Regions from separate parts of the Streptomyces sp. NBC_00376 genome, predicted to be linked through region 2. Evidence: predicted binding sites of a transcription regulator. Region 2 holds the regulator's gene; the other holds the start of a gene.
What was found. The regulator HspR, encoded in region 2, represses chaperone genes until heat shock. The targets are predictions, from matches to a motif close to TTGAGNNNNNNNNNCTCAA.
Positions count from the first base shown of each region.

Region 1: lon (endopeptidase La) is a predicted target of HspR. The motif match lies at 1,943-1,961, and genes of this name have one in related genera.

Region 1 covers NZ_CP107960.1:2,907,741-2,911,153, forward strand. Annotated here, with positions in the region: gene lon (endopeptidase La) at 1-1,920, opposite strand, end outside; gene OG842_RS12805 (serine hydrolase) at 2,440-3,342, opposite strand; gene OG842_RS12810 (hypothetical protein) at 3,339-3,413, opposite strand, start outside.
Region 2 covers NZ_CP107960.1:4,648,515-4,651,927, reverse strand. Annotated here, with positions in the region: gene OG842_RS21095 ((2Fe-2S)-binding protein) at 1-198, opposite strand, end outside; gene OG842_RS21090 (hypothetical protein) at 195-569, opposite strand; gene OG842_RS21085 (helix-turn-helix transcriptional regulator) at 698-1,684, shown strand; gene OG842_RS21080 (heat shock protein transcriptional repressor HspR) at 1,786-2,232, opposite strand; gene dnaJ (molecular chaperone DnaJ) at 2,234-3,413, opposite strand, start outside.

The DNA.
Region 1 (3,413 bases), 1.7 Mb from region 2:
CCCGGTCTCCGGGTCGGCCAGCGACGCCTCCACGAACAGCACGTCGCCGCCCGCGCCGGTCACCGCGAGTCCGGTGGCCACGCCGGGCACCGAGGTACGGCGCTCGGCCGGGTCCTGGGCGGACTCGGGCACATGGTGCGGCCGCCCGATCAGAGCACGCAGATCCGCCTCGGTGACCGTGAACGGCAGCTCCCGGTCGCCCAGTTCGTGCTGGGCCGCGACCTTGCGGAGCAGCCGGGCGACGGCCCGTTCCAGGTTCCGTACGCCCGCCTCGCGGGTGTACTCGCCGGCCAGTTTGCGCAGCGCGGACTCGTCGAGCGTCACCTCGTCCTTCTCCAGGCCGGCCCGCTCCAGCTGGCGCGGGAGCAGGTAGTCCCGGGCGATGACGACCTTCTCGTCCTCGGTGTAGCCGTCGAGCCTGACCAGCTCCATGCGGTCGAGCAGGGCCTCCGGGATGGCTTCGAGCACATTGGCCGTGGCCAGGAAGACGACGTCGCTGAGGTCGAGCTCGACCTCCAGGTAATGGTCGCGGAAGGTGTGGTTCTGCGCCGGGTCGAGGACTTCGAGGAGGGCGGCGGCCGGGTCGCCCCGGAAGTCGGATCCCACCTTGTCGATCTCGTCGAGCAGGACGACCGGGTTCATCGAGCCGGCCTCCTTGATGGCCCGCACGATGCGTCCCGGCAGGGCGCCCACGTACGTACGCCGGTGGCCCCGGATCTCCGCCTCGTCCCGCACACCGCCGAGGGCGACACGGACGAACTTGCGGCCCATGGCGTGCGCGACGGACTCGCCGAGCGAGGTCTTGCCCACGCCCGGAGGCCCCACCAGCGCCAGCACGGCACCGCCGCGCCGCCCGCCGACCACGCCGAGCCCCCGGTCGGAGCGCCGCTTGCGGACGGCCAGGTACTCGGTGATGCGCTCCTTCACGTCCTGGAGCCCCGCATGCTCGGCGTCGAGCACCTGCTGCGCGCCCCGGATGTCGTACGCGTCCTCGGTCCGTTCGTTCCACGGCAGTTCGAGGACGGTGTCGAGCCAGGTCCTGATCCAGGAGCCCTCCGGGCTCTGGTCGGAGGAGCGCTCCAGCTTGTCGACCTCCTTGAGCGCGGCCTCGCGGACATGCTCGGGAAGGTCGGCGGCCTCGACGCGGGCCCGGTAGTCGTCGGACTCGTCCTCCGGATCACCGTTGAGTTCGGAGAGCTCCTTGCGGACGGCTTCGAGCTGGCGCCGCAGCAGGAATTCACGCTGCTGCTTGTCGACGCCCTCCTGGACGTCCTTGGCGATGGACTCGGCGATGTCCTGCTCGGCGAGGTGTTCGCCGAGCCACTGGATGGCGAGCTTCAGCCGGGCGACCGGGTCCGTGGTCTCCAGGAGCTGCACCTTCTGGGCGGTGGTGAGGAAGGGCGAGTATCCGGAATTGTCGGCGAGCGCGGAGATGTCCTCGATCTGCTGGACCCGGTCCACGACCTGCCAGGCGCCGCGCTTCTTCAGCCAGCTGGTGGCGAGCGCCTTGTACTCCTTGACCAGCTCGGCGGCGGCTCCGGGGAGCGGATCGGGGACGATCGCGTCGACCCGGGTCCCCTCCACCCAGAGCGCCCCGCCCGGCCCACTGGTCCCGGCCCCGATCCGCACCCGGCCCCGGCCGCGGATGAGCGCGCCCGGATCCCCGTCCGAAAGCCGTCCGACCTGCTCGACGGTGCCGATGACACCGGTACCGGTGTACGTACCGTCGATCCGCGGCACCAGGAGCACCTCGGGCTTGCCGCCACCGTCACGGGCCGCGGCCTGCGCGGCCTCCACGGCAGCACGTACATCGGTGTCGGACAGGTCCAGAGGCACCACCATCCCGGGCAGCACGACCTCGTCGTCGAGCGGCAGCACGGGCAGGGCGAGCGGAGTGACCGCATCGGAATCGGTAGCCATGATCTCCCCTTCGGCAGTCAAGTTGAGCTATGCAGACTCAATGCTCCTGAGCCGTTCATTGTTCCCCGGGGCGTGTTCGCTGTGAGCGATCGCGCGGATGCTGTCCCGTAGCGGTGAACCGTGCGGGTTCCGGCCCGGCCGCACGAAATCTGCGAGCCGCAGGTCATCAGGCACCCCGCGCGCGGGCTCGGCCCGGGAAGGACACTGTTGCCCTGTGCAGGTGAGCCCTGCGAGGTGCGGGGCTGCTGTGCGAATGATCTCGGGGCATGCGGCTGAAGCCTGCGAGATCCTGGACGTGCGCCCTGTCGGTCCGTCCTCCGGCGACCCGGCGGATGCAGGGTGCGGGCTCGCGTCGGACGCGTTCACCCGTGCCCGTGCAGATCTGCCCTGCGAGTGACAGGTCGCCCATGGAACGCTCCGATGCCGCGCCCCCTTCCGGTGGCCGACCGGATCGGCCAGGCGCTCATGCGTGATCCACGCAGGGGCGATCGGTCGACCGAGGCCCGCCGTCCTCCTCGCTCACCGCGCCCGCAGCTGATCGTGCAGAGCTCGGGCCACATGCGCCATCGCGGCCTCCGCCGTCGGCTGGACGGCTGCCGGCACGGTGGATTCCGTCAGGGCCGCGATGGCGTACTTCGAGCCGTCCTCGTGTTCGACCACCCCGATCTCGTGGCGCAGATTGAGCAGTGTGCCGGTCTTGGACGACCACCGTGAGGCATCCGAGCTGAAGTAGGGGGTGAGCCGGTGCCGGATGACGTTCTCGCCCATGAGCGAGCGCACCTGCGCGGCGACGGCGACCGGGATACGCGCGGGAAGCCATAGGGCCTGGAGGAGGTCGACACAGGCCCGGGCGGTCCCGGAGTTCGCGCGGCTGACGTCCAGTTGAGGAATCGGGTGCCCATGCCCCGCGGTGCGGGAGCCGATCGCCAGTGAGTGGGCGAGATGGGCCTCGCGGGGCTCGAAACGCCGCGCAGGGGTCCGGGTGAGCTCGCGCATCGTGTGGCGGACGGTGATACCGGTGCAACCGGCGTCCACCAGCACGTGGTTGACCTCGGCGGGTGGGACGAGGCCGAAGAGGGCGTCCGCCGCGGCATTGTCGCTGAGCGCCGTGCTGAGGTAGAGCAGGTCCTCGACGGCGATCCGGGCCGGGTGGTGGAACCTGCTCAGTCCCACCTGACCTGCCGATGCGATGAGCCCGGGCGGCAGGTCGATCACGTCGGCTCCGTCGATCCGCCCGTCCTGGATACGCTCCAGCACGGCTACCGCGAGCGGTACTTTGACCAGCGATGCGATCGGTAACTCGACATCCGGGCTGATGCCGAGTTCATCACCGGTGGCCAGGTCCCGGACCAGGAACGAGCCGGACAGTCCCGCGTCCTTGAGCATGGCCCGCAGCTCCCGGATGACCCGTTGGACGTTCATGGCCGCTCCTGCCCATCGGCCGGCACACCCAGGCAGCGCGCGATCGGCTCCCGGAGCCCTTCGCCCACGCG
Region 2 (3,413 bases):
CGGCTTGCGGAGGCAGCGGTACGCGCGCACTTCGTCGTCTTCTTCACGTGCGACAACGATGGGGTCGCCGAACAGAGTGACCATCAACGAGTCGCCACAGTGGGGGATGGCAGTGACGAGATCGATGAAATGCCAGCCTGATCGGTAGGCCGTGGCCATCTCTCGCCGGAAGGTCCGGTCGTCCGGCGGGATGGTCATGCGCCTGTGCGGGCCGTGGCGGATCCGGTACCGGTGGGCGAGACCCAGCCGATGTCGGTGGGCGAGACCCAACCGATGTCGGACGACTTGGCGGGCGAGACCCAACCGATGTCGGACGACTTGGAAGGTGCGACCGGCCAGCCGATGTCACCGTCGGCCGAGGCCTGGACGACCCACCCGATGTCGGACGACTTGGCAGGCGCGACCGGCCAGCCGATGTCACCGTCGGCTGCGGCCTGGACGGCCCACCCGATGTCGCCACCGGCAACGCTGTCCTCGCTCCAGCCAATGTCGCTGCCGCCCAGCAGCCCGATCCCCAGGGCCGCGACGAACGAGACGGCAAGCGCCGAGCGATGCATTCGCTTATACATAGTCGGCTTCGTCCTCACTTGTGGATTCTTCTCCCCCGCACCTAAGACGATGTCTCACCTGGGCACGCAAGCACCACCGCGTAGATGCATCATGTTCTTGCATGTTCAGGAACCTGGGGGGTGACGATATGACCACAAGCAACACAAAGCCGACACATTCTCATGGGATCACCGAACTGTGCGACGCGGGAGCACGCCTTTACGCCAGCGCTTTGCGGCTGGGACGCATCGCCCGCGCCGAAGTGGAACCGGCGCCCTGCCTGATGGAGTTCGCGCTACTGCATCCCGATCCGGACGACCCGGCCTGGCTCCGGCCCGTTCCACCGACCACCGCTCTCGCACAACATCTGTATCCCATCGAGCGCGAGATCCTGGAACGGCGCCGGCACTCGGTCGAACTGACTGAATCGTTCGAGCCGTTCATGGACATCAGCACTCTGGGGCCGCCCAGCACCCACGCCATCACCGTGCTGGAGGGCGGGAACCGGATCAACGCGGCCCTCGATCTCGCCACCGCAGAGTGCCGCACCGAAGTGCTCACCGTCCAGCCCGGCGGCGGCCGGACCGAGCATCGTCTCAGCAAGTCACTGGAACGCGGCCTGTCCGTGATCCACCGCGGCGTCGGCATGCGCACCCTCTACCAGCACACCGCGCGCCACAGCCCCAGCACACTCGCGTACGCGGAACGCATGACCGACGGCAACGTGGAGATACGCACGCTCGAAGAGCTCATCGGCCGCCTGATCGTGTTCGACCGGGCCGTCGCCTTCATCCCTGCCAGTGACGACGACCAAGTCGCCCTGGAACTCCGCCACCCCGGGCTCGTGCAGTACCTGGCCAACGTGTTCGAGCAGCTCTGGACCAGAGCGGCTCCGCTGCGGGAGGAGGTCAAGTACGAACCGACCTCCCTGGGCATCAGCGGGGTGCAGCGCTCCATCGCCCAGCTCCTCGTGGAGGGCCATGTGGACGACTCCATCGCCCGCCGCCTCGGCATGAACGTCCGCACCTGCCGGGCCCACGTCGCCAAGCTCGCCGCCGCGCTCGGCAGCAACAGCCGGGCCCAGCTCGGCTATCTGATAGCACGGTCGGGGATGCTGGAGGAGGAACAGCGCTGAGGGCCCCGCCCCGCGAACGGCTTCACCGCTTCGCGGCGGCGTACGGCAAAGGGCCGGGGAACCGGCCCGTAAGCCGCCTCCCCGGCCCTTGAGGCCTGCGCTCAGTCCTTCGGCCGCTTCGGCCGCCAGACCACCAGCGCGCTGGTCTGCTGCACGTCCTGATAGGGCACCAGATCGCGCCGGTACGAGGCGTGCACCTGGGCCTCGCGCTGCTGCATCGCCTGTGCCGCGCCGTCCACCGCCGCCGAGAGCTCGGCGACGCGCTGCTGGAGCGCGGCAACCTGGTTCTCCAGCTCGATGATGCGCTTGATGCCGGCGAGGTTGATGCCCTCGTCCTGCGACAGCTGCTGCACGGTGCGCAACAGCTCGATGTCGCGGGCCGAGTAGCGCCTGCCGCGCCCGGCCGTGCGGTCGGGCGAGACGAGGCCGAGACGGTCGTACTGGCGCAGTGTCTGCGGGTGCAGGCCCGAGAGCTGGGCCGCGATCGAGATCACGTACACCGGGGATTCATCGGTCAGTTCGTACGGATTGCGTCGTCGGCCGTCCACCTCAAGCTCCCTTCGCTGCCTGGAACAGCTCCGCCCGCGGGTCCTGGCCCGCGGTCGCCTTCCGGTAGGCCTCCAGGGCGTCCCTGGCCTCGTTGCTGAGGTCGCCCGGCACCTTCACCTCGACGGTGACCAGCAGGTCGCCCCGGGTGCCGTCCTTGCGTACGGCGCCCTTGCCGCGGGCGCGCATCGTGCGCCCGTTGGGAGTGCCCGGGGGCAGTTTCAGCGTGACCGCCGGGCCGCCGAGCGTGGGCACCTTCACCTCGCCGCCGAGCGCCGCCTCCGTGAAGTCGACGGGCACGGTGACCGTGAGGTTGTCGCCCCTGCGGCCGAAGACCGGGTGGGCGTCGACGTGGACCACGACGTACAGATCGCCGTCCGGTCCGCCGCGCTCGCCCGGACCGCCCTTGCCGCGCAGCCGGATCCGCTGGTTGTCCGAGACGCCCGCCGGAATCCTGACCTGCATGGTCTTGGAGGACTTCGCCCGTCCGCTGCCCTTGCAGACATCGCACGGGTCCTGGGCGATGAGGCCCCGGCCCTTGCAGTCCACGCAGGGGTCGGTGAGCGAGAAGCCGCCGCCGGTGCCGCGCGAGACCTGGCCGGTGCCGAGGCAGGTCTGGCAGACCCTGGGGGTGCCGTTCTTGTCGCCGGTGCCGGAACACGCCTTGCAGGGCGCCTGGCTGGACATCCGCAGCGGGACCGTGGCCCCCTCGACGGCCTCGGTGAAGCTGAGCGTCACCTCGGACTCGATGTCCTGGCCGCGACGCGGCTGCACCCGTGTCCCCGTACCGCCCCGGTTGAACAGGCCGCCGAAGACATCGCCCAGACCGCCGCCGCCGAAACCGCCGGCCGCGCCGCCCTGGCCCCCGCCCTGGGCGCCTCCGAAGAGGTCGCCGAGGTCGAAGTTGAAGTTGCCTCCCGCACCGCCGGGTCCGGCCCGGAAGCCGCCGTTGCCGAAGAGGGCGCGTGCCTCGTCGTACTCCTTGCGCTTCTTGCTGTCACCGAGGACGTCGTTCGCCTCGGAGATCTCCTTGAAGCGCTCCTCGGCCTTGTCGTCGCCCTTGTTGGCGTCCGGGTGGAACTCGCGGGCGAGCTTCCGGTACGCCTTCTTGATCTCGGCGTCGGTGGCGTCCTTGGGGACGCCGAGGACCTTGTAGTAGTCCTTCTCGACGAAGTCCTTCGTG